3 regions of the Lederbergia sp. B243.17 genome follow, and region 1 is predicted to be linked to each of the others. Evidence: riboswitches for the same ligand, from Rfam matches in the RefSeq annotation. Region 1 holds a riboswitch; each other region holds the start of a gene.
The links. A riboswitch is a leader RNA that binds a small molecule or an ion and turns the genes downstream of it on or off. The one in region 1 is predicted to bind cyclic di-GMP.
Positions count from the first base shown of each region.

Region 2: another riboswitch for cyclic di-GMP. It lies ahead of AC0TWI_RS07505 (methyl-accepting chemotaxis protein); the one in region 1 lies ahead of AC0TWI_RS10400 (LuxR C-terminal-related transcriptional regulator).
Region 3: another riboswitch for cyclic di-GMP. It lies ahead of AC0TWI_RS18665 (anti-repressor SinI family protein); the one in region 1 lies ahead of AC0TWI_RS10400 (LuxR C-terminal-related transcriptional regulator).

Region 1 covers NZ_JBWBKF010000055.1:147,631-155,450, forward strand. Annotated here, with positions in the region: gene AC0TWI_RS10375 (helix-turn-helix transcriptional regulator) at 1-360, opposite strand, end outside; gene AC0TWI_RS10380 (hypothetical protein) at 517-687, shown strand; gene AC0TWI_RS10385 (hypothetical protein) at 1,116-1,787, opposite strand; gene AC0TWI_RS10390 (MCP four helix bundle domain-containing protein) at 1,853-2,626, opposite strand; gene AC0TWI_RS10395 (hypothetical protein) at 2,651-3,073, opposite strand; cyclic di-GMP riboswitch class II at 3,373-3,456, shown strand; gene AC0TWI_RS10400 (LuxR C-terminal-related transcriptional regulator) at 3,515-4,153, shown strand; partial or broken gene AC0TWI_RS10405 (discoidin domain-containing protein) at 4,211-7,820, opposite strand, start outside.
Region 2 covers NZ_JBWBKF010000039.1:47,434-55,253, forward strand. Annotated here, with positions in the region: gene AC0TWI_RS07480 (carbohydrate ABC transporter permease) at 1-610, shown strand, start outside; gene AC0TWI_RS07485 (acetylxylan esterase) at 746-1,657, shown strand; gene AC0TWI_RS07490 (N-acetylmannosamine-6-phosphate 2-epimerase) at 1,798-2,487, shown strand; gene AC0TWI_RS07495 (ROK family protein) at 2,489-3,391, shown strand; gene AC0TWI_RS07500 (MurR/RpiR family transcriptional regulator) at 3,395-4,249, shown strand; cyclic di-GMP riboswitch class I at 4,754-4,860, shown strand; gene AC0TWI_RS07505 (methyl-accepting chemotaxis protein) at 5,113-7,164, shown strand; gene AC0TWI_RS07510 (amidase family protein) at 7,253-7,820, shown strand, end outside.
Region 3 covers NZ_JBWBKF010000089.1:7,340-15,159, forward strand. Annotated here, with positions in the region: gene AC0TWI_RS18645 (hypothetical protein) at 1-476, opposite strand, end outside; gene AC0TWI_RS18650 (ABC transporter substrate-binding protein) at 568-1,836, opposite strand; gene AC0TWI_RS18655 (response regulator transcription factor) at 1,936-2,658, opposite strand; gene AC0TWI_RS18660 (cache domain-containing sensor histidine kinase) at 2,636-4,378, opposite strand; cyclic di-GMP riboswitch class I at 4,786-4,876, shown strand; gene AC0TWI_RS18665 (anti-repressor SinI family protein) at 4,905-5,045, shown strand; gene AC0TWI_RS18670 (helix-turn-helix domain-containing protein) at 5,123-5,446, shown strand; gene AC0TWI_RS18675 (TVP38/TMEM64 family protein) at 5,481-6,101, opposite strand; gene AC0TWI_RS18680 (DUF5658 family protein) at 6,124-6,429, opposite strand; gene AC0TWI_RS18685 (LPXTG cell wall anchor domain-containing protein) at 6,499-7,437, opposite strand; gene sipW (signal peptidase I SipW) at 7,491-7,820, opposite strand, start outside.

The DNA.
Region 1 (7,820 bases):
CATCATCAAATCTGTAATATCAAAGTTTATGCAAATACAGCCTATCGGGACACCTTCACTATTCCGTATATACATGGTGGTAGATTTCAGCATCCTGCCTTCTTTCGTTTTTGTGAGGTAATTATGCTTGTCCCCATCTACCATATTGCCTCTAAGCACCTCCAATCCTATATTCGTCCCTGTGTCTCCCACTTTCCTGCCCGTTACATGCCCGTTCTCAATAAGAACAATTAAACCGCTTCCATATTCTTCGTACTGAGTCAAATCTAGCAGAACAACTTCACATGTCTCCCCAAATTGGTTCGCAATGCCTTTTACAAGTGAACTGAGAAAAGGCATTTCGTCTTTAATGCTTTCCACTGCTCTACCTCCATTGAATTACCAAACTTCTTGTTATTCATAATAAAAAATATTTTTTAGTTTGTCAAACAATTATTTTGTTTTTCTAAAAATTTTGTTAGCAGGCCAAAAAAACTTTTAGATTTATAGATTTCCTTTGATTGGAGGACTCTGCACATGGGGATAGTGAAGGAAAAGCCTGTAGTGGAAACTGAATCGAACTATTTTGAAACTGGCTATTGTATAGCAAAAAACCCTGCATTTTTTTCTGAGGCCACTGAAAAAACGTTAAGTTTCTATGAAACATACTTTTTACATGGGAAAAAGAGACAGATTCTGCTTGAATAACGACAGAATGTCCCTCTTTCCTTTCCGTTTTGTACTATTTTTTCATTAACCTAAGGACATCCTGTTGGCCCGAAGCTCAAGCTTCAGATGACAGGAGTTCTTGGCCTCGGGATAATACGGTTAATTGGTAAATAACTTTCCTGAGGTGGTAGATACTTTCGCTGAGGCGTACATACTTTTCCTGGGACGTACATACTTTTCTTGAGGCGTACCTTGATTGCCGTATGATGGTAGGTACTTGCCATTTATCCACGAAAGGAAGGCTTGCCCCGCGGAAAGCGTCCGCCTGGAACGCAGATCCCCGGGTTCAAAGCGAAAAACCGAGAATGAGGAATCGCCCCATTCTCGGTTTCCCATCCCAATATAGACTTTTTCAGTGGCCTCGTTTTTCTACAGGGGTTTCTTCGACAAATTAACCATTTACTCAATCATTTTAAATGCAAATTCACACTATTGAGTTCCAGTTCTTCTACTTGTACAGAGGGCGTCTCATCCTGCTCTCCCGCATCCTCTCCAGCTGGCTCCTCGGCTGATTCTTGCTCGAAGGCAGATTCTTCATCAACCGCTGGACTCTCCGTTCCTTCCCCGTCAACTGACGGTTTAGCATTTTCTTCGTTTGGAATTTCCTCCTTAGGAATAACAACTGGAGGAGGTGCTATCCCCCCTGCCGGCGGTGCAGCACTTACCTGTTGATTGATTTGTTCCAGAGCAGCCGCCAACGTAGCATCAAGATCAGCGGATATTTCCGCCTTTTGAGCGGAAGTATCAATATGTATGTTCAGGCTGGCAGCATAGCTTTGCAATTCTGCCACCCTTTTTGCGATCTCTTCGGCCCTGAAGTTTGCGATTTCTTCTTCAGCCCGTTGCTTTTCCTCTTGCATTGCAATCCTTAGTTCATCCATTAATTTTTCTTTTTCAGCGGTGATTGCTGCTTCAATTTGTTGGACGGATTCCGTTTGTTTGGTGTTGAACCAGTTTGCTAAGATGGCAAAGATGTCTTGACCTGCAAGGGCTTTGGTCGTTCCGCTGCCAATCACTGCCGCCAGCAGCATTGTCCCAAGCAAGATGGACACTTTTCTTACAGATTTGCTGGTTTTCATCTCATTCCCTCCTTGTCGTAAACAATAAGGACCTCGATATGGAGGCCCTTTTGCTGTAAGAAAGTTTAGTTGTTCATATTGTTTACCATTTTTTCAATTTCTGCTTGTGCCCGGATCTGAGCCATCTTTCCTGTATTCACAATTATTCTTTCCTCTAGAGCAATCAATGAATTGTTTTTCTTCGTAATTTCAGCGCGCAGCTCAGCAATCTTCGCATCAATCATTGCCTTGATTTCCTCGATGGTCAGCCCCGTCTCCTTATCGAGCTGTGCTTGGAGGTCTTCTTTAGCCCATTTAATCGTCTCCTCTAAATCCTTCAGTGCTGCTGCCGTCGCAGCATTCATATCTTCCTCCATGTTCTTTCTCGTTTCAGTCCCTACTGCAACAGCATGTTTCTGCAGGTCGGCATTTGCATCCTTTAATGCTTTGTCACCGGACTCATTGATCAATCCTTGCGTATATTGGGCCAGTTTATCAAATTGATCTGCGAGATAGCCCTCGATATGTGCCTTTTGCTCTTTGATTGCGTCAATATGTCCATCAGCTGTAGTTCTTACAGCTTTGTTTGTAACCCCGGCTACAAATTCTCCTTTTTCTGTAAGCTTTGTTGTAGTGGTTGCTTTTAATGCGTTATATTCCTCAACAAAACCGTCGACCTTTCCATTCCCATAGGCAGCTACTTCCTTTGAAACAGTGTTGCTTGCTTTTCCAAATTGGGCATTATACCAGTTCAACAGATTCTGTCCTGCATCTGTCGCACCAAATGCCACTCCTCCACCCGCTACAAGTCCGACAGCTACTGTTCCTGCGATTACTTTCCCTTTAAGTGTTTTCAGCATGTTTTTTATCCCCTTTTATTGTTTTTAGTTGTTAAAGACTTCTTCCATTATTTTTTCAACATCTTGTTCTATATCCGCTTCGATATTGCGGTTTTCGATGTACTCTCGTAAATTCTCGTTATGCAGCTGTTCCTTTGCGGCCTTGATGTCTGTTACGTAATCGGATTTTTGTTGTTGGATGTTCGTGATAAAACCGAGTGTCGTGTCAGCCTGGAAGATTGCCAGTGCATTAGCAGAATTCACCTTTGTTTTTGCTAGAAAGGAATTTGATTGCTGAATGAGTTTCATCAGCCCGGCTGCTGCTTCTTTTCCTACTTGTGTACTCTTGCTCTCAAACACCTTTTCATACCATTGAGAAAGGTTTTGATCAGAATTGCTGCTTGCATAAATGGTTCCGGCACATAAAAGCAAAAGTACTAGGGTTAGAATGGTAAAAGACCTTTTCATATGTAGCACCTCTTAATTCATTGTTGCCTCACTTCGTTCGCAAACCCCCTCCTATCGTCTCTCTCAACTCTTTGAATCTATCTTCAGTATAGGAGGATGGGCGGGATTTCACTTCCCTCTAAAGGGTAATCTTTTGCCCCTCATTTTCTCCTGACGTACCAACTTCGTGGTATACCTTTGTACCAGTAAATTGAAGAACAGCAAAATAAGAGGGAATATTACAAAAATAGAACTACCTTAATATGAGGAAACGACAATGTTTTTTCCCAACTCTATGTATACTTTTTGGTAGAAGAAAACCTATACACGGAAACGATGAAGTACATCCTTTATATGGGCACCTGGGATGTATGGAGTGAGTGGTGCAACCGGCCTGGTTCTGCTTGGACATGTTTGTTCAAGGGGAATTGGGTTTTTATTTTGCAAAAGGGGGATGATGTGATGCGGATTTTGCTTGTGGATTACCAAACTCTCATTCGGAAAGGAGTTGCCTCCATTTTGTCCCATCAGGAAGGTGTGGAAGCACTGGAAGAAGCAAAAAGTAGTAGAGACGCCTTATCCTTAATAAGTAGTTTCAAACCGGATCTCGTACTGACAGACCTTCATATAGGATCGGACTGCGGATTACGGATGATGGCAGAGGCGAGAAATAGAGGCTGCAGGGCGAAGTTTGCCATCCTTACGTCTTCAAGCGAACCGGCAGACTTTGAACACGCTAGAGCGATGAATGTGGACGGCTACATTTCCAAAGAAGCACTCCCAGAAGAATTGATTCATGCCCTCCACCTCATTCAAAGAGGCAGAAAATATTACGACCCCGAAGTCTTTGACCAGTTCATGCAAAAAAAAGAGCTTGAAGAAATTACCCACGTAGAACAGCTTACATATAAGGAGAAAGAAGTGCTGCGCGAACTCGGAATGGGGCTATCAAATAAACAAATCTCCGAAAGACTGTTCATCTCGGAGAACACAGTAAAGAAACATGTCAGTCAAGTCCTCTCCAAATTGAACTTGGCCGACCGCACCCATGCTGCGCTGTATGCGAATGCGACGGGGCTTGTTCAATATCAGATCAGTTAAAAACTCATCAAGTTTAGCCAAAGCCCTGAACAACATCGTTGCAGATTCTGCGCGTGATGCTTGACCCTTGGGATCAAATACGTTGTCCTCCTTGCCTTGGACGATGCCCAATGCGCTTGCCTGAGATGTAGCTTTCTTTGCAAAGGAACTGATGGCACCTTGATCCTTGAAGTTTCCTTGTGTATTCAAGTTCTCTGTCAGGGATTGATTGCGATATTCTATCGCTCGCATCACCATCGTCGCCAATTCTTCACGGCTGATGTTTGCATCCATATCGAAGGTGTTCGGCGTTCTGCCAGTAATAATGCCTGCACGGTAGGCAGCTTCAATCCCTTCGTATGCCCAATCTTTATTCGCGTTTACATCGCTGAAGATGCCTTCGTATGCCTTCGATGGTAACTGGAGAGCGCGGGCAATCAGTACAGCAAATTCCGCCCGTGTAAGCGAATCGTTTGGAGCGAACTCATCCATGCCTTTCCCATTCGTAATAGAACGGGAGGCCAATACTTCAATTTGATCTTTAGCCCAGTGCTTTTGGATGTCTGCAAATGTCAGGTTTCTTTCTAGGGCTATATAGTCAGAGGATTGCCCAGCATAAAATTCAATGCTTCCTTTGTTATATTTCCCACCCGCATAGGCAAGCTGATTTTCATCCACTCTATACACCGCAACTTTGCGCTTATCCTTCACTGCCCCGTCTTTTACAGGAACTTGAACTGTAATTGGTTCAGCAAAGTTTGTAAGCACTTCGGTTTTCCCTCCTGTTTTCACCTTTACTTGAATGGTAAACAAAGGCGATACAGCTTCATTTCTATTTGGTTTTTGATCACTGATTCCCAAGTGAATGGATAGCTGATCAATATTTTGTTTAGAAATGGAGTGTAGCAACGACGCCGGTATATTTGCACTCATTTCGCCGGATTTCACGACTACAGGCTTTCCAGATGAAGCAAGCTTTTTCAAGATATCCGCAGGGACTTCCGCAATTACTTCATTTGTCTTATCGGTTAACGCTGGAAGCTTGATCTCTATCGCCCTGACCGTCTTATCCTCCGCCTGCTGCAGTGCGCTTTTCCCTGTAATAACAACATTTTCAGGGATGGTTGGCTTTTCCGGTTCTGCCGGTTTTTCAGGCTGTACCGGTGGAACTACAACCGGTGGTGTCGGCGGATTCACCACTGGCGGCGTTGGCGGTACCACAATTGGCGGTTCAACAGCGATTTTCACTAATTGATTCATGGCGTCTATCAACAAGATGGTAGACTGATCAATGGTATCTTGGTCCGCTTCATGGTTCGCTAAAACATTATTCGCCTGAGTATAGGCCTGCATGAATGGTTCCCAGCTCTCAGGAGTATAATCCGATGCTCTCTTCTCCGCAGCTTGATTTAGGACCGCTTTTAGTTTTGATTTATCCGTGACCTGTGGATCTTTCTTGATCAACCGGTCCATCGCAGCCTGTAATGCTGCAGCCGCTTCATCGACTTCTTCCTGAGTGGCCGTTTCACTGCCAAGAATAGCCCTTGCTTGCTCTAAAGCTTCGGCAAAAATCTGCCAGCTGGATTCCTTGTATTCTGCTTCATGCTTTCCGCTTGCAAGTTCGATTAAATCTTCAAGTTCTGCTGTATCCGGCTGATTAATGCGCTTTAACCCCTCCAACGCCTTTTCCAGCTCGTTAACCGCTTCATCAATCTCTTCCTGGGTTGCTTCTTCATTCTCCAAGACGGATTCGGCTTTTTCCAATGCCATCACAAACAGATCCCAGCTTTCTTCCTCATAATCCGCCTGCTGTTTTTGAGTCGCCGCTTCAATGAGTTCAATCAGCTTAAATTTATTTGGAGAATCGTCCTGAACCTTTTCTAAGTGATTCATTGCTATTGTTAAATGCTCGAGAGCCTTATCAATAGTCTCCTGAGTAGCCTCTTCATCTGAAAGTACTTCTTCAGCAATTGTTAGAGCTTCCATAAAGGCTGGCCAACCCGCTTCTTTGTAATCTCCCTCTTTTAATTGCTTTGCCTTATTGATAGCGTCTCTTAGCTTCGTTTTATCCGGAGACAATGATTCCTTTGGCTGCAAGCCTTCCATCGCCTGCTTCAATGCCAATACCGCTTGATCGATATCCGCTTGAGATGCGTTTTCCTGAGCTGCAACGGACTTCGCATCGCTTAATGCTGCAGCAAAGACTGCCCAGCTTTCCTCTTCATACTGAGCTTCTTCCTTTGCCTCCGCCAACGCTATCGTTTCGTTCAACTTTGTTTTATCTGGAAGCTCTGCATCAATCTTCACAAGACCCTCTATAGCTCTCGTTAAATTGGCATATGCTTGCTCAATTTCTTCCTGTTTCGCTCCACTGTCTGAATAAGTCGCTTTTGCTGCGGCAAGTGCCTCCCTGAATACTGCCCAGCCTTGTTCCTCGTACTCTTCCTTTTGCAACTTCTCCCCTTCATCGATGAGCGTTTCCAAAGCAGTTTTATCTATAGGATTAGTTACCGTTATCTGGCTAACCGCAGACTGCGAGCCGTCCTCAGTGGTTACTTTAATTTGCACATTTCCTGGACCAATGGCGGTAACTAGGCCATCGTTTGTTACTGTGGCAATATCTGTATCGCTGCTGCTCCACTTTAAGCCGGTTTCATTCTCTGTCTTAGCGGTAAGCTGAAGTGTCTCACCCACTGCTAGCTGTGCTGATTCTGGTGTTACCGAGAGTGAGGTGTTGTTTACAGCTTCCCGATAGGCATTGCTTTTTGCGTGCAAGCTATTCAGGGCTGTATTGTAGCTTACCTCATCTTTTTTCTGGCTGGCGATATAGTCTTGCATACGTTTGATAGCAGCTAGCAGCTCTTCCTCTGCCCGCTTTTCGGCATCAATATTCGGATTGGCCGGAGTCTTTTCAAGCAGCCCATTTGCCTGGCTGATTACTTCTTTCGCTGCGGAGTAGTTATAAATCTCCAGTTCAAAGATGCTATATCCGTATATTGTTGCTCTTTTCAGCATGTCAATTTTTACGTATTTCGCTTTGCTGTCTTTGAGGTCAAGAACATCGGTAAGGTTCGATGTCACTTTATCTTGAGCATAAACCTCTTTGTAGTTCACCCCATCGTTTGATACGGATACTTTATACTTCTGTGCCCGGCCTGATTCCCATCGAAGGATTAATGTGTCAAAATCCGTTTCCTTCTCGAGTTCGATTTGAACCCATTGTTCATTTACAAAATTGGCTCCTTTTTCATACTTTGAGCCCCACCTGGTTCCCATATCTCCATCATTTATTAAGTGTATCCCTTGACTGTCGTTATACGATGATGAAGCGGTGGCCTTCTGTTTCAAAGCGAGGTTTCTCGGGAAGTCAGCGTACTGAATGCTGGCGATAAATTGCTCCTTTGCCTCCCTCAGTCGATTGAACGACGTATCAAAGGCGGCCCTATCTATAACATCGCCTGCCATGATTGCTTCCAACTCTCCGATAAGAGCCTGCAACGTCTCCCGCTCCATTTTTCCGCTGTTTTCTGGCGGTGTAATCGAGAGGATTTCCTTCGCTTCTTTGATCAGCTTTTCGGCGGCAGTCAGGTCGAGGATGCTTGTCTCAAATTTTTGCTTTGCCTGTGTAAGCTTGCCGATTAACCTGTCAAATAGGAACATGTCCGTATTTCCGTCGAATAGGAAGATT
Region 2 (7,820 bases), on a different contig from region 1:
AACAACGATTACTGTTGCATTAATCGTTGTTATTTCAGCCATGGCTGCTTACGTATTGAGCAGGAAGAAATTCAGATTTCGAGGTGTTGTTCGAAATGTATTTTTAATGGGTCTCATGCTGCCCACATTTTTGGCAATGGCTCCTTTATTTCTGTTGATGAATAGTCTAAATCTCGTGAATAGCATTCCAGGTCTGATTTTAGTGTATGTAGCCTATTCATTGTCCTTTACGATTTTTATGTTAATCGCTTTCTTCAATCAAATTCCCGATTCATTAGAAGAAGCTGCGATTATTGACGGGTGTGGACAGTTTCGTCTTTTTTGGAAGGTAATGTTTCCACTTGCGAAACCAGGATTAATCTCTGCAGCGATCTTCAATTTCGTAGGAATTTGGAATGAGTATATTTTAGCTCTCATCTTGATAACAGACGATCATTTAAAGACATTGCCTGTTAAATTGGCGAATATCATGATGGTTCAACAATACCATACAGATTGGGGAGCGCTGTATGCCGGGCTAGTACTGTCATTCATCCCGGTTACAATATTTTACTTGCTATTCCAAAGACAGCTTATTGAAGGATCGACAGCTGGTTCTGTAAAGGAGTAGGTGTTTGAATGATCGCTGAAAAAATAGGGTTATTTTTCCATGCATCTCTATACAGAGAAGGGTGAGTTGGAGTGAGTCGATTGATTGGTGATTATTCGTTAGAAGAGTTAGCTATCTATACGCCGACATTAAAGAATAAGCCCCCCTGACTTCGATACCTTCTGGGAGATAGAAAAGAAACGAATCATAAACTCTCAGTATTCCGTAGATTATCGTTGGATAGAGTATCCGATTCCTCTTGTCGATGTTGCAGACCTCACCCTTTATAGTTGGGATGGAACGCCGATAAAAGGGATCTTGATCAGACCGACTAATAGAGACAAGGGACCGATCCTTGTGAGTTTCCATGGCTATACAGGTGGACGAGGGTTGCCCTCTGAATACTTAAAATGGGTACTTCAAGGTATAACGGTTATCGCATTTGACGTAAGGGGGCAAGGCGATTCTCCTGACCATGCCAATTATCCAAATGGCAGTAGAGTTGCTGGATGGATGACTTCTGGCATCATGGAAAAGGAATCCTATTACTATACAAATGTATATCGTGATATCATTGCGCAATTAACCTGGATTTTTTCAAGTGCTCCTGTCAAGCCAACCACATTGGGGGTTGCAGGCTCATCGCAGGGTGGAGGATTAGCTTTAGCAGCTGCAGGACTGGAAAAGAAAGTACAATTTGTCGTTAGCGATTGTCCGTTCATTACTCATATGGAAAGAGCATTGGCTATCGCTTTATCTGGCCCGTATATGGAGATTATTAATTACATGAAATATCATAGTCCAGAAGGAAAAGCGAAGGAAGCGATCCTGCAATCTATCGCTTATGTGGATGCACTGTATTTTTGTCCGCGTATTCAAGTGCCTGTACTCATGTCAATAGGCTTAAAAGATTCGGTTACTCCTCCGTCGACTGCATTTGGAGCATTTAACCATATCGCGAGTAAGTGTAAAGATATTTGCACTTATCCATACTATATACATGAGCCGATTCCATTTCATGAAGAAAAAAAGATGGCCTTTATTCATCAACAAATACAAGGTATGTAAGCCTGCATTCATAAACATGGACACGCGTCCCAGGTAGCCAAATGTCCATGAGGTTTCGCAGGAGATTCATAGGTTCAAAGAGATGATCGTTGAGACAATCGCCATTTTATATAATCATCTATACATCGGAGAGGAAATCTATGAAAAATAATAATATGATTTTGCAAGCTATTAAAGGTCAATTGATCGTCTCATGCCAGGCCTTGCCGGAGGAGCCGCTGCACAGCCCGTTTATCATGGGGCGGATGGCGAAGGCGGCGGAACTCGGTGGAGCGATGGGCATTCGGTCGAATAGTGTGGAGGACATCCGGGAAATCAAGACTGTCACAAAACTGCCGGTCATCGGGATCATCAAAAAGATCTATGGAGATTGTGATGTGTTCATCACGCCGACACAAGCGGAGGTCGATCTTTTGTATGCGGAGGGTGTAGATATTATTGCGATGGATGCAACGCTCCGTGTGCGGCCGGACGGGAATACAGTCAGGGAGCTGTTCCCGGCAGTTCGGGCGAAATATCCGAATCAGCTTTTCATGGCAGACTGTGCCACATATGAGGATGCTGCTGTTGCCTATGAGTTAGGCTTCGATTGTATCGGCACAACATTATGCGGATATACCGAGGAGACCAAAAATACCCAGCTGCCCAATATGGAACTGGTAGAGAGATTAGTGAAGAATTTTCCGGTGCCAATTATCGCAGAAGGCGGGATTTGGACGCCGGAGCAACTCCGCGGAGTATTTGATAGAGGCGTTCACGCGGCAGTCGTCGGTACAGCGATTACGCGGCCGATGGAAATTACCCGCAGGTTTTCCGAGGCGATACAGTAAGATGAAAGCGATGAAAATATTGGGCGTTGATATAGGTGGCACTTCAATTAAGCTTTGCCGATCTGATGCTGCTGGACAGATCGATCTCTTCGAGGAATATGATTCTGATGCCAAAAAGGGTGGCCCCCATCTTTTTGAGAGGGTTTCTAGTATAATAGAGAATCATAATGGATTTGATGCGATTGGCATTAGCACTGCCGGACAAGTGAACCCGGCGGATGGCTCGATTTTATATGCGAATGAGAACATACCGAATTATACGGGGATGAAAGTGAAAGCGCTGCTTGAGGAACGTTTTCAGGTGCCGGTGAAAGTGGAGAACGATGTGAATGCGGCAGCGCTTGGAGAGAAATATTTCGGTGCCGGGAAAGAGTGGAATGATTTCATCTGTCTGACGTATGGAACCGGAATTGGCGGGGCGATCATTATTGATTCCGGCATCTATGGCGGCAAAAGTGGAATTGCTGGTGAGATGGGGCATATGATTACGCATCCTTACGGGCTCGATTGCAATTGCGGTAAACAAGGCTGTTATGAGATGTATGCATCAACGACTGCACTTATCAGGGAGGCCCGGTCCATAAATCCGAATATGACAGACGGCAGAACGATCTTCACCTTGTATAAGCAGAAAAATGCCGGAATGGCAGGTGTTGTGGAGCGCTGGATTGAGGAAGTTGTGCTCGGTCTGGTGACACTCGTCCACATTTTCAATCCACCGGCCATCATTTTGGGCGGCGGTGTCATGGAGCAGGAAACCATTCTGGAAAAGATAGAGGAACGGTTGAAAGATATGGTGATGGTGAGTTTTTCTGATGTGAAAATCCGAAGGGCGGCACTTGGGAATAAAGCGGGTGCGTTGGGCGCAGCCTCACTGCACCTCCTATCCTCTGCGAAGGAGTAAACGATGGCGAATATAGATCTGTTTTCTAAAATGAAGTCTAGGTATCAGTCTTTTACAAATACGGAAAAAAAGGTTGCCGACTATATCTTTGAGCATACGAAGAGCGTCGTGTACATGTCGATCACAGACTTGGCGGATGTTTGCAGGGTAGGAGAGTCGAGTATTTTCCGTTTTTGCAAGTCAATGGGTTTCAAAGGATATCAGGAGTTTAAGATTGCGCTAGCGCACAGTACGACCTTGGAAGATGAAACCCCTCAGCTTTCGAATGAAATTACAATGCAGGACAGCATTCCGGAATTGTCATCCAAGGTGTTGCGTGCAACGGTCAATGCGCTGGAGCAAACACACAGCCTTTTGCAGGAAGATGAGGTTTCTCGGGCAATTGATTATTTGGTGAAGGCTGAGAGAATTCACTTTTTCGGGGTAGGGGCGTCTTTGATGACCGCAATGGAAGGGAAAAATAAGTTCATGAGAATTTCGAATAAAACCGAGTGTTCGATTGATTCCCATTTGCAGATCATGTCTGCTTCATTGTCGTCAGAAAAGGACGCGGCTATCCTCATCTCGTATTCAGGCTCGACAAAAGATACAATAGCCGTGGCCAAAGTGCTTGAGGAACGGAAATGTCCTGTCATCTCGATCACCCGGTTTGCCAAGTCTCCCATCACTGAGTATTCAGATGTCACCTTGCTTTGCGGTGCCAACGAAGGCCCTCTTCAGGGTGGGAGCATCAGCGCGAAAATATCTCAGCTCTATTTATTGGATGTCTTATATGCAGAGTATTTTAAGCGGACGAAAGAGGAATCGATCACGAACAAGGAAAGAACCGCTAAATCGGTAACCGGAAAGATGGTATAAGGTAGTTTTTAGAGTTCCTTCAACGAGGCTTTGCAGCGACGAATTGCTGCAAGGCCTTTTTTTGCGTAGAGCTATAGATGCTTGAATGAGAAATACGAAAACAAGACGTAAGGGAAGAAAGGACAATTATATATTAAATTTCTCTCCTGAATTAGGTGTTTTATCCCATAAGGCGAGGGGGCTTATGGAAGGCTCCCTTCTAGTACTTTTGGGCTATGTGGATGTGCAGTATAAGAATCTATTTTGGTACCAAACAATATTGTTTTCAAAAAGCCTATTAAAAATTGTTATTCCAGTCCGATATTAGTTTAGTGACCTAATTTCATAGGAAAACTGTGGGGAAACTACAAGCAATATCCGACTTCTGAACTAGTTGCAACCATTTAAGTTCATTCAGTAAAGAACATTCCTAATTTGAAAAAGATTACCTTTTTTGCTAAAAATGTTGAAATTTGTCGGATTATGTGAGATTATGGTCAAGCGTGATTTTAGTATTAGTTATATGGAAGATAAAGGCAAACTATTCCGAAAGGGTAGGACGCAAAGCCTAGGGTCTAAGGTTTAGAGATGGATGAATCCGTAATCTAAACGATGATCGCCTGGTTACCAAAGAGTGGATTAATGCATATTATTATCCTTTGTTTGGCTATTCTATATTTCATAGAGTAGTTTTTTTTTTGCAATTCTAATCCCAGGAATAAAAATTAATTACATAAACCTGTGTTGCTTTTTCGTGAATTGTGAATGTAGGGTAATAATTTTGCTGGAAAAGGGATGAGACAGTAGTGAAATAAGCATGTAATGACTATGGAGCAGCAGGAATCTTGTGCTTGGGTTAATTAAAAATGGAAAGGTTAGGAGACATGAATAGAAAAGGATTTTCATTTAAAGCAAAGTTTTTAATTTTTTCCTTACTCTTATCACTAGTACCTGTTATTTTAATTGGCTTTTTAGTTAATAAAACGGTTGGTGATATAACTCAAAAAGATTATATCAATGCTAGTGAAAGAGAAATTAAACAGGTAGATAATGGAATTTCTTTGTATTTTGATTCTATTAGAGAGAATGTAAATTTATTAGCTACCAACCCAGAGGTAGTAAGTGCTGATTCAAGCATTACCTCTTATAAAGATATACCAGGAGAAGAGACAATCAACATGACCCCTTCAACAAATGGGGAGAAAGAAAAAGCAATATATAATGTACTCTATCAATTCGGTAAAAGTCATCCTAATGCAGCTTATGTTTATATGGGCACATCCGATGGGGGATATGTACAATATCCTGAGGGGCCTGTAGCGGCTGGTTTCGATCCGAGAGACCGCCCTTGGTATACTACCGGTATTGAAGAACCAGGGAAAGTAAAATTAACAAGTGCCTATGCCGCAACTGGGATTGAAGGAATTATTGTAAGTAATGTCGTTGCGATTGAAAAAGGCGGAAAACCAGCCGGAGTGCTAGGCCTGGATGTTAGTTTAGAAGGTTTGACCGATATTATTAAGGAAATCAGCATAGGTGAAAATGGATATGTAATTTTAGCGCAAGGTGATGGAACTATTCTTGCACATCCAAAGAATCCAGATATGAACTTTAAGCCAATTTCTGAGCTTAACGTTCCTGAACTAAAGGATTTAAGTAAAGATGGTTCATTTGAAACAAAAATTGACGGAAAAGACTATGTGTTAAACACAGTCTCCTCAAAAAATGAAGGCTGGAAATATATCGCTGTTGTTGAGAAGAGTGAACTTTTAGCTACTGCAAATTCTGTGCGCTCCAAAATATTCATTATCGGCGGGATTTTCGCTGTTATATCTGTGCTCATTTCCATCTTGTTTAGTTTAAGGATAACGGGGAGAATCAAAAGTATTAGTGATTTATCTCTAGCGATGTCCAAAGGTGATTTGACCCAATTAGTCAAGGTTACGTCAAATGATGAAATTGGAGAGATGGGTAAGAATTACAACATTATGGCTAGTAGTTTAAAAGAGACAATGAAAAAGATATCGCTTGAATCGCAGCAATTGTCGGCTACATCTGAGGAGCTGGCTGCTTCTTCAGTCGAGAATCAAGAAGCCTCCAATCAAATCACGGAATCAATTCAAGAAGTTGCCAGCGGAACTGACGATCAGAACGCCGCTATGAAGAATGCAGTAGATATTATCAATGAAGTATTTAAGCACGTTGATGATGTTACATTGAGTATGAAAAATGTTACGGATACGATCCACCATTCAGCCGAATCCGCTAAACAAGGCAGTGAAGTTGTGAATCATACCGTAAAGCAAATGGGTGAAATAGATAAAAATGTAACCTCTTCTGCCCAAAAAATTAGCGTATTGAATGAGAAATCGAACGAAATTGGCCAGATAAGCCTAATCATACAGTCCATTTCAGAGCAAACGAACCTATTAGCTTTAAATGCTGCAATTGAAGCTGCAAGAGCCGGCGAACATGGGAAGGGCTTTGCTGTAGTGGCAGATGAAGTAAGAAAGCTTGCAGAGCAATCAAGCCATTCAGCATTGCAGATCAATACGATAATTAATGACATAAAAGTTGGCATTGAAGATTCAATGAGTTTTGTAAATCAAGGGGCGAAATCTGCCAAAGAAGGAATGAAACTTGTTGATGAAAGTGGAAAAGCCTTTGGAGAAATTAAGGGTTCAGTTCTAGAGGCTACAACGAAAATATCTGAGGTTAGCCTAGCGATGGACAACATGAAGAAACATATAGAAGAAGTCGTCACCCATATAGAGAAAGTTTCAAGAACAAGTTTAGAGGTTAACGATTATTCACAAAATGTCGCTGCATCCTCAGAACAGATGAACGCCTCGATGGAACAGGTTTCATTGGCAGCTCAAGAGTTAGCAAGAATGTCCATAGAATTAGAGGAAGTTATTCAGCAGTTTAAATTGTAAACTGATGAATTCATCAACAAAATGGCTGGAAAAATTAATCTAATTTAAATATATATAATGGAAATATAGGAGGAACACCGTGTTTAAGATGAAGTCCAAGTTTAAAATTTTGATTGCGTTTATTTTAGTAATGTCCATGCTGCCTTTGGCAAGTGTTTCAGCAAAAGAAATCAAATTTGACCCGTTTGAAAAGAGTATAAGAGAAATTTCTGGTGCATTAAATAACAATCAGATTACCTCTGAGCAATTGGTTAAGTATTATCTAGAGCGCATAGAAAAGTATGACAAGCAAGGACCAACTATTAATTCAATCACTACTATTAATGAGCAAGCTTTAGAGATTGCAAAAGAATTGGATGCAGAAAGACAGAGTAAAGGCCCAAAAGGGATTCTCCATGGTATTCCAATCGTTGTTAAAGACAATATTGATGTAAAAGGAATGCCTACTACAGCAGGCTCAGTAGCATTAAAAAGCGCATATCCTGCCGATGACGCTTTTATCATTAAAAAGCTGAAGGATGCAGGTGCCATTGTCATTGCAAAAACAAACTTATCTGAGTTCGCAGCATCATATGGCCGGTTGGGATACAGCTCATTAGGCGGGCTAACTCTAAATCCTTATAATTTAAACCGAGACGCTTCTGGATCCAGCAGTG
Region 3 (7,820 bases), on a different contig from region 1:
AGCCTATATTTTTTATATAAAATAAGGTCATTAAAGTTGAGCGGTTTTCCGTAATCCTCTTTTTCAACGACCGACAGCTCCACAGCCTGAATATCAAAGTTTTCGATGACCTTGCCTATCTCCGGTTTGAACAAATGATCCACTGCCACAGTTTTTTCAAGGTTGTTCTGAAGCAATAGATCAGAGGTGATATCCTTTGAATATAAAGAGAAGTACGTAAAGCCAATATTCTTTAATTTACTGGTATCTACTTGATTTACTTCATTGACATTATCGCCTAGTACAATCCCAAGCGGGCCAGTATAAAGCTGTCTGATTGCATGAAAAGTATCCTTGTACTCTTCCAATCCATGAAACGTATTCCCGCTTGCCCGGTGGTCGACATTAATATGAAGCTTAATTGCATCTGCCCCTGCCTCGATGGCTGCTTCCGCTAAATCAACTCGATTTTCAGGCAAGCTAACAATGATCGCCATATCCTTTTCCTCAATTAAACTTTTCAGGCTCGTATCCAATTGAAATCACCTCATAAAATGATAGAGAACGGATAGTTCCGTTCTCCGCTTGTTATTTTTGTAAGATGGCATCTACTTTTGTTTCCATCTCTTTCAGTATTTCTTCCGGAGAGGCGGAGTGAGAGAACAATTTATCGAATCCTTTTACAATCTCACCCTCGATTTTTGTCCAATCCTCATGCAGCGGGTAGGTAAATCCATTATTCATCTGGTCAATAACAGCCAACTGGATTGACTCCTTTGGCGGGTTATTCGGCACATTAATAAATTCCTCTGATTCCAGCACGCTCTTCCTTGGTGGGACAAAGAAAGCGGATTGCGCTTGTATTCCCTGTTTGCTGCTCAAAAACTTGAGTAATTCTTTTGCCTCGTCAGGATGCTTACTGCCTGTAAATGCTGCGATTCCAGCTTGCCCCAGCAACGGTACCCTTCCTTCAGGCCCTTTTGGAAGCGGAGCGATATCCCATTCAAAATCCGTAATATCTCGGACGTTGGCAATATAGCTGTACATGAACGTAAACATTCCAACGTTTCCGCTTTCAAAGTTAATGTTTTCGCCCGGAGGCACATGTGATTTGTCTGTAAACATCATTCTGTCGAGCATTTCAAATGTTTTCACACCTTGAGGGGAATTCCACTCAAATGCACTCATGTCATCTGAAAAGATTTTTCCTCCATATGATAGCGTGTGTGAAGGCATCGTCGCAAAATTGGTCCATTCGTTAAATAATCTTGCACCGAACTTTTTATTCGAGCCGCTTCCTGAAGATAGTTTCTTTGCACTATCCTCAAACTGCTCCCACGTCCACTCATCCTTTTGTGCAAGCTCTGTTGGTGTTTCAAGTCCCGCTTCATCAAACATCGTCTTGTTATAGTACATAATCATCGGCGGGGTCGAGAATGGAAGTCCCAGCAATTTATCATCATGTTTCCATAAATCCAATGTAGACGGAATGTAGTCGTCAAAATCGAAGTCTTTTTCTTTTACGACATCTGACAGATCCGTGAGAATATTATTGTTCACAAACTGCGGCACCATCCGCTCAGCAACCCACCCTACATCCGGAAGTTCCTTTCCTGCCGCTAATACGGATAGCTTCTGTTGATAATCTCCATGAGGAATTGATTCGACGTTTACTTTAATATTGGGATGCTCCTCATAAAAGTCTTTCAGCAGTTCCTCATACATCGCGATATGCTGGTCTCCGCCCCAAGTGGTGAAGGTCAGCTCGACTTTTTTGTCTTTGCTTGCCTTATCGCTGCTGCAACCTACTAAAACGGATAAACATAAAGCAAGAATAACAATCAGGTACTTTTTCATGTTTTTCCCCCTTTCTTTATTCTCAGTGTATAAGGTGTGAAAGCGTTTTAATATACATCAATCCTCAGAAATGGTTTCTAAACTTCATATTAGAGAATACTAATGAGGACCTTCTCTGTATTCTTGTGGTGTTCTTCCATTTACCTTTTTAAAAACAGATGAGAAATGCTTAGGATTTTTATAACCTGTAAGATGAGCAATATCATATATTTTTAAATTTGTTGTTACGAGAAGATGCTTTGCAGCCTCCATTCTTTGATTTACGATGTAGTCGGAAAGCCTCATCTCCGTATGCAGGCTGAATTGTTGGCTGATATAATTCGGGTGCATACTCAAGGCACTTGAGATAAAATTTAGCGACAGATCGTTGCCCAGGTTCTTATGGATCAACTCTTTGATGTTTCTAATTAATAAAGGCTCGCTCCCCAAGTCCTCCGGAGTCCGATTCACATTTCCCTCATTGAAAAGAACTCCGAGGATATCAGCAAGCTCTTTTCTATTAATCGGCTTCAGCAAATAATCTTTCACCCCTAATTTCAGTGCTTCTCTGACATACGCAAAGTCATCATAGCCACTGATCACAATGACTGGAACCTGTGGATATTTTGTTTTCAAGAGTGTGATGAACTTTAATCCAGTCATCTCCGGCATCCTAATATCAGTTATTACAAGATCGGGAATATCGATAGCAATAATCTCCGATGCCCGCTTTCCATTTTCGGCTTCCCATAAAACCCTGTAGCCAGTTATCACTTCCTCCAACAAGATCTTCAGACCTGCCCGGATCGTTTTCTCATCCTCAACCAACATGACCTTTTTCATAATTTCCACCTTCCAATATTGGTATTATGAGCGTAACTGTTGTACCTTTACCTGCATCCGATTCAATATGCATTTCTCCATAATCTCCATAAATCAATTTAATCCGTTGAAATATATTCTCCAATGCAATGCTGTTCCCATCGTCAGTTTTAGTAGATACCAGGGAAACAAATGTCTCTTTTATAGCAGCTAATCGTTCTTTGGAGATTCCTGAACCATTATCCTGTATTTGAATATATAGGCGGCCTGCATTCTCTACTGCATCCACAATAATCGTCATTTTTCCGTTTTCATACCCATGTAAAATTGCATTTTCTATGAGAGGCTGCAAAATGTATTTTGGAACTTGATAGGACGGAACTTGTTCATCAATATTCCAGAGAACAAATAAGTTTTCAGCCAGACGTTTCTGCATAATGGAGGCATAGGTTTTTGTAAAATCAAGCTCCTCTTTTAATAGGACGAACTCATTATCGCTTCTCAACCGATACCTGATTAGTTTGCCGAGTTCAGATACCATGTCCGAAATTTCAAACTCCCTTTTCTGCAGAGCAGCCATATTAATACTTTCAAGTGAATTAAAGATAAAATGAGGATCCATTCTGAATTGCAAAGCTTTGTACTCCGATTCTGCATTCTTCTTATTTAGCACATATACTTTTTCTACAAGTTGCTGAATTTCAATCAACATATCATTATAGGCATCGCCTAAAAACGCAAAATCTTTATGTGAACTTACACCCAGCTTCCCGGTAGGCTTATCCTTTTGAAGGTTTAATATTTGCGTCTTGAAATTTTCTAATGGGCGCATTAAATGGTTTGACACAAAATACGACAAAACCAATGAGACGAGTAAACAGACAAGAATGATGAATCCCAATAGACGGTCAAAATTCCAAACATCTTTATAAATATAGCTCTTAGGTATGGTTGTTTTAATCTCTATTCCTGTTTTTGTAGAGACATCACTCATACATAGATACTGCTCCTTGGTTACATCATTCTTAATCCAGCCATCGCCCATGCCACAGACCGTAACCAGATCATGCATCGGATTGTTGAACAGCGGTTGCCCTTCCTGCAGGATTTGCCAATGGGCACTTGGCAATTGAGATGTTAGGCGATCCATATACTCCGCTGAAAAGTCCACCTTTACAATGCCTATCATTTCGTGATTAGCAGGGTCCTTTAACAGCCTCATAAAACTGATGTATTTGTTAGATTCATTGAGATAATAATCAGGATTATCTTCAGGAAAGATGGACCAAGCCCCATCTCTTTCCAACACCTGTCTAAACCAACTCTGCTTTTGCAGATTAATCTGCCCCTTCACCTTCGTTTCGCCCATATGGCTGAAAACCTGGCCATTATTTGCAATCACATGAACGCCATTAAATTGCTCCTTCTTATAAACCATTCCTGAAAGAAACAAAGAAAATGCTGTCTGCTGGTCATGATTTCGGTATGTTTTATCCTCTGCGGATTGATGTTGCTTTAAAATTTGGATCAATTGTGTGTTATAAAGAATTGATAAAGTCGATCTGGATGCATCCTCTATCATTAAATCAAGATTATTGTTTAACTGTCTTATAGAACTTTCCGTATTACTTGTAACCTCCTCAACCTTCGATACTGCAAATATTTGGTGGACAGCAGCCCCTATAATTAGAAGTGGTATCAAAATAAGCAACGAGAAAGTAATAAAAATCTTAGATCGCATGTCCTTGTTCCCCCCCCTCAACTATGTAACAAATGTTGATACTAGATTGCCCTGCTTTCAATTATCAAAGTAATTGCAAGGCCTAAACCGATCTCGATACCCCATACAGAGACTGCACCTGCAGACATAGAGATTCCTCACCATGCTCCCGTGCCAAGCCTCCTTTTTCACAGACTGACCTCCTCTCTTAACCAAATGTTCGACAGTAACAAACTGAATTCTTCATGAACTCACATTTGTTTTCACTTGTATTTTAATATTCAGTTTATTATAAAAGTTTTCGACACCCGTTCATATAGATTTTGCTGAAAAAGCAACCTATTTGTTTAATTCATCACGACAAATTTCTACGTTTTACTGACTGGGTTTCATTTAGAATGGGGTCAACAACTATTCGAAGGCGGTATTGAGAATAAAGGCAATTCTGACCGAAAGGCGGATGCGCAAAGCCACAGGCCTACAGCTGCAAACTGCAGCCAGGGAAGCTGGGTTGCCTGAATATGCACTTCACATTCGGGAGGTTCATATGGAGAACGTCGTCGCAATTACTGTGGAAGGGTTAGACCAAGAGTGGGTTGCGCTCATCGTTGAAGCTATGCAGGCTGGGATGGATCCAAAGGAGATTCAAGAATTTTTTCGCAGTCATTCTATCAGGAGCAAGGAGTAGACGGATGTTTTTCTGTTCTGCAAATGGAACATACTCTTCGTTATATGCTATAATTCAGGCGAAGGAAGGTGTTCTATATGATCGGTGAACGGATTCGGGAGTATCGACTGCAGAAAGGGCTGTCGCTTTCAGAGCTAGCAGAAAAAGCGGGGGTTGCCAAATCTTATTTAAGTTCAATTGAGCGCAACATACAACAAAATCCTTCAATTCATTTTTTAGAGAAGGTATCTGAGGTGCTGGATGTACCTGTAAATGTCCTACTGGATGAAGAAGTGATTGCTCCAGATGAGCTAGACTTTGAATGGAAACGACTAGTACTGGAAGCGATGAATTCAGGCGTATCCAAGCAGGAGTTCAAGGAATTCATTGAGTTCAATAAATGGAAATTAGAAAAAAAATAAACGTTCTGTCGGCCCTTTCGCCACAGAACGTTTTCTATTTTGCCTCATCTTGTTTGCGGTAGAAATAGATTGTCATCAATATCATGATTGATAAAAAATAGACACCATAGATGGCGATCGCACTCCATTTGCTGTCCGTAAACACACTCCCCGCCAGTGTGAAGATGAGGACAACCGGAATTTTCCCAAGCAGAGACGCGACAAAAAATGTGAGGCTGCGGACGGTGCTCATCCCTGCTAATACGTTCAGCAGCGGGGCAGGAACAACTGGGACCAATCTTAGTGCAAGAATGCTGAGAAAAGCATTTTCCTCGAAATACCCCTCATATTCACTTGCCTTCGGATATTTCCGTAGGATTTTTTCCATCCATTCCTGAAAGCCGTATCTTGCCATCCAGAACATTGCAATGGAACCAAGCATGACGCCCGCTAAGCTGATGCCTGTCCCTTGAAGCACACCGAACACCGAGCCGATCAATCCTGCAATCACAGCGAAAGGAACGACTGGAAAGAATACAAGCAAAGCAACAAATACAATGCTGATCAGGATAGCTGTCCCTCTGCCGGATTCTATTGCAGCCATCATTGCCGACTTTTGTGAAAATGCAAAGCCAACGAGCAAAAGCGCGGCCGCAATCATGATGATTTTTTTCAAACGGACAACCCCCTCTTCGACTTTATGTAAAACAACTTCCGATCCAAAAAACATGGAGCACAGCAATGACTGAATAAAACAGCGAGGCTGCAGCTGCCAGGCCGACGACCCACGTGCTGTTCTTTAACCTGTCAATAAACATAAACAGCAGCACAATCAGGGAAAAGCTTGTCTTAAAGACGAGAAAGAAAAACGGGTCGGCATTGTAGACCATAAGCATAAGCGGATTGCTTTCTTCTATTATAGAGGATTGCAGGCCGAAATAGGTGGCTACCCCATCGAAAAAGTTAAGTATCGCCAGAAAAAAAAAGATTTTATTTGCGCGCACTGCCAATGCCCTCATCCTTTTCTTCTTATTTGAATTAAAAAATGGCGGCTGATCGCCGCCAATTCTCTTTTATAATGTTTTGCCTCCTGCTTTCCTTCGCATCGCAAGTATCAATGAGGCGAGACCAAGCAAGATAAGCACTCCGCCGCCAAGCATGTAATTGAACATATTTGTCGCTGTATTCGGCAATGGCTGTCCTGTGCCTGCTGCGGCAGTGGCACTTCCACCTGTTCCAACTCCAGAATTTCCGCCGTCGCCGCTGTTATTGCCCGGCAACGCGGTCTTATCATCGCCCTGATCGTCGCCATCCTTTTCAGGTTCATCAGGATCTTGCCCAGGCTGGCCTTCTCCGTCTGGGTCTCCATCATCTGGGACGGACGGCGTTTCTGTGTCCGGATTATCCGGATCAGGTTCGCCAGGTTTTGGATCTGTTGGATCAGTAGGGGTTGTCGGGTTCGTTGGATTTGTCGGTGTGCTTGGATCGGTTGGAGCGCCAGTCTTCGGCGGTTCAGGATTCGTGCCTGGTGTACCTCCGCCTCCGCCCTTTATCTCCTCAGCACTAATGACAATATCAAATTTCGTTTCCGCTCCTTGAAAATCATTGCCGAGTTCAGGCGGGAATTCTGCGTGGAAGGTTAAGGTCTCTTCACTGTTTTGCTGCAGCTGCCTTGGCTCCAATTTCTTGAAATCGGCTAGCTTTCCACCATATAGGGAGTTGCTTCCCTGGTTAATTTCCAAGTTCATTTCCTTAAACAGCTTTTTGCCGGATTTGTACTTTATCGTTACCTGATAGCGCAAGTCCGACTCTCCATCGTTTATGATGGCCAAGTCCCGGACCGCCCAATCACCAGGAGCCATATTTTCCACATTAAACAGCACCTTCTCGGGGCGGACGGACAAGTTGATCGTCTTTACATCGGCTGCAGTCGTTTGCGCTCTGATGAAAAATAGACCAGCAAGGAGCAACGTGCAGGCGCTTATCAATGCAATATATCGAATTCCTTTCATGTTCTGCCCACCTTTATTATCGAAAAGATGGGATTGCTCCCATCTTTCGCTATTTATACGACCTTTTCGGCTGCCTCGCTCACCGGTTCAGAAGCTTTCTTGTCGATTTGGGAAATCGCCTGCCAAATCGTCAGCGCCGAATATCCGAGCAAAAGCAGTCCCGGCAAGATCAACAGCAGCACGCTGCCATTTTTCGATTGGGCAAAATTGACGAAATAGCCGACATAAGGCACTGTGAATCCTGTATATTCTGCAACTACGTTTTGGGAGAGGACAGGATCCATATCAGCGGCTTTGTTGTTATCCCCTTTCGTCGTATACATTACATACTCACCGCTCTTAACAACGTCAATTACCCGGTGCGTGATCAGCATATTGTCTTC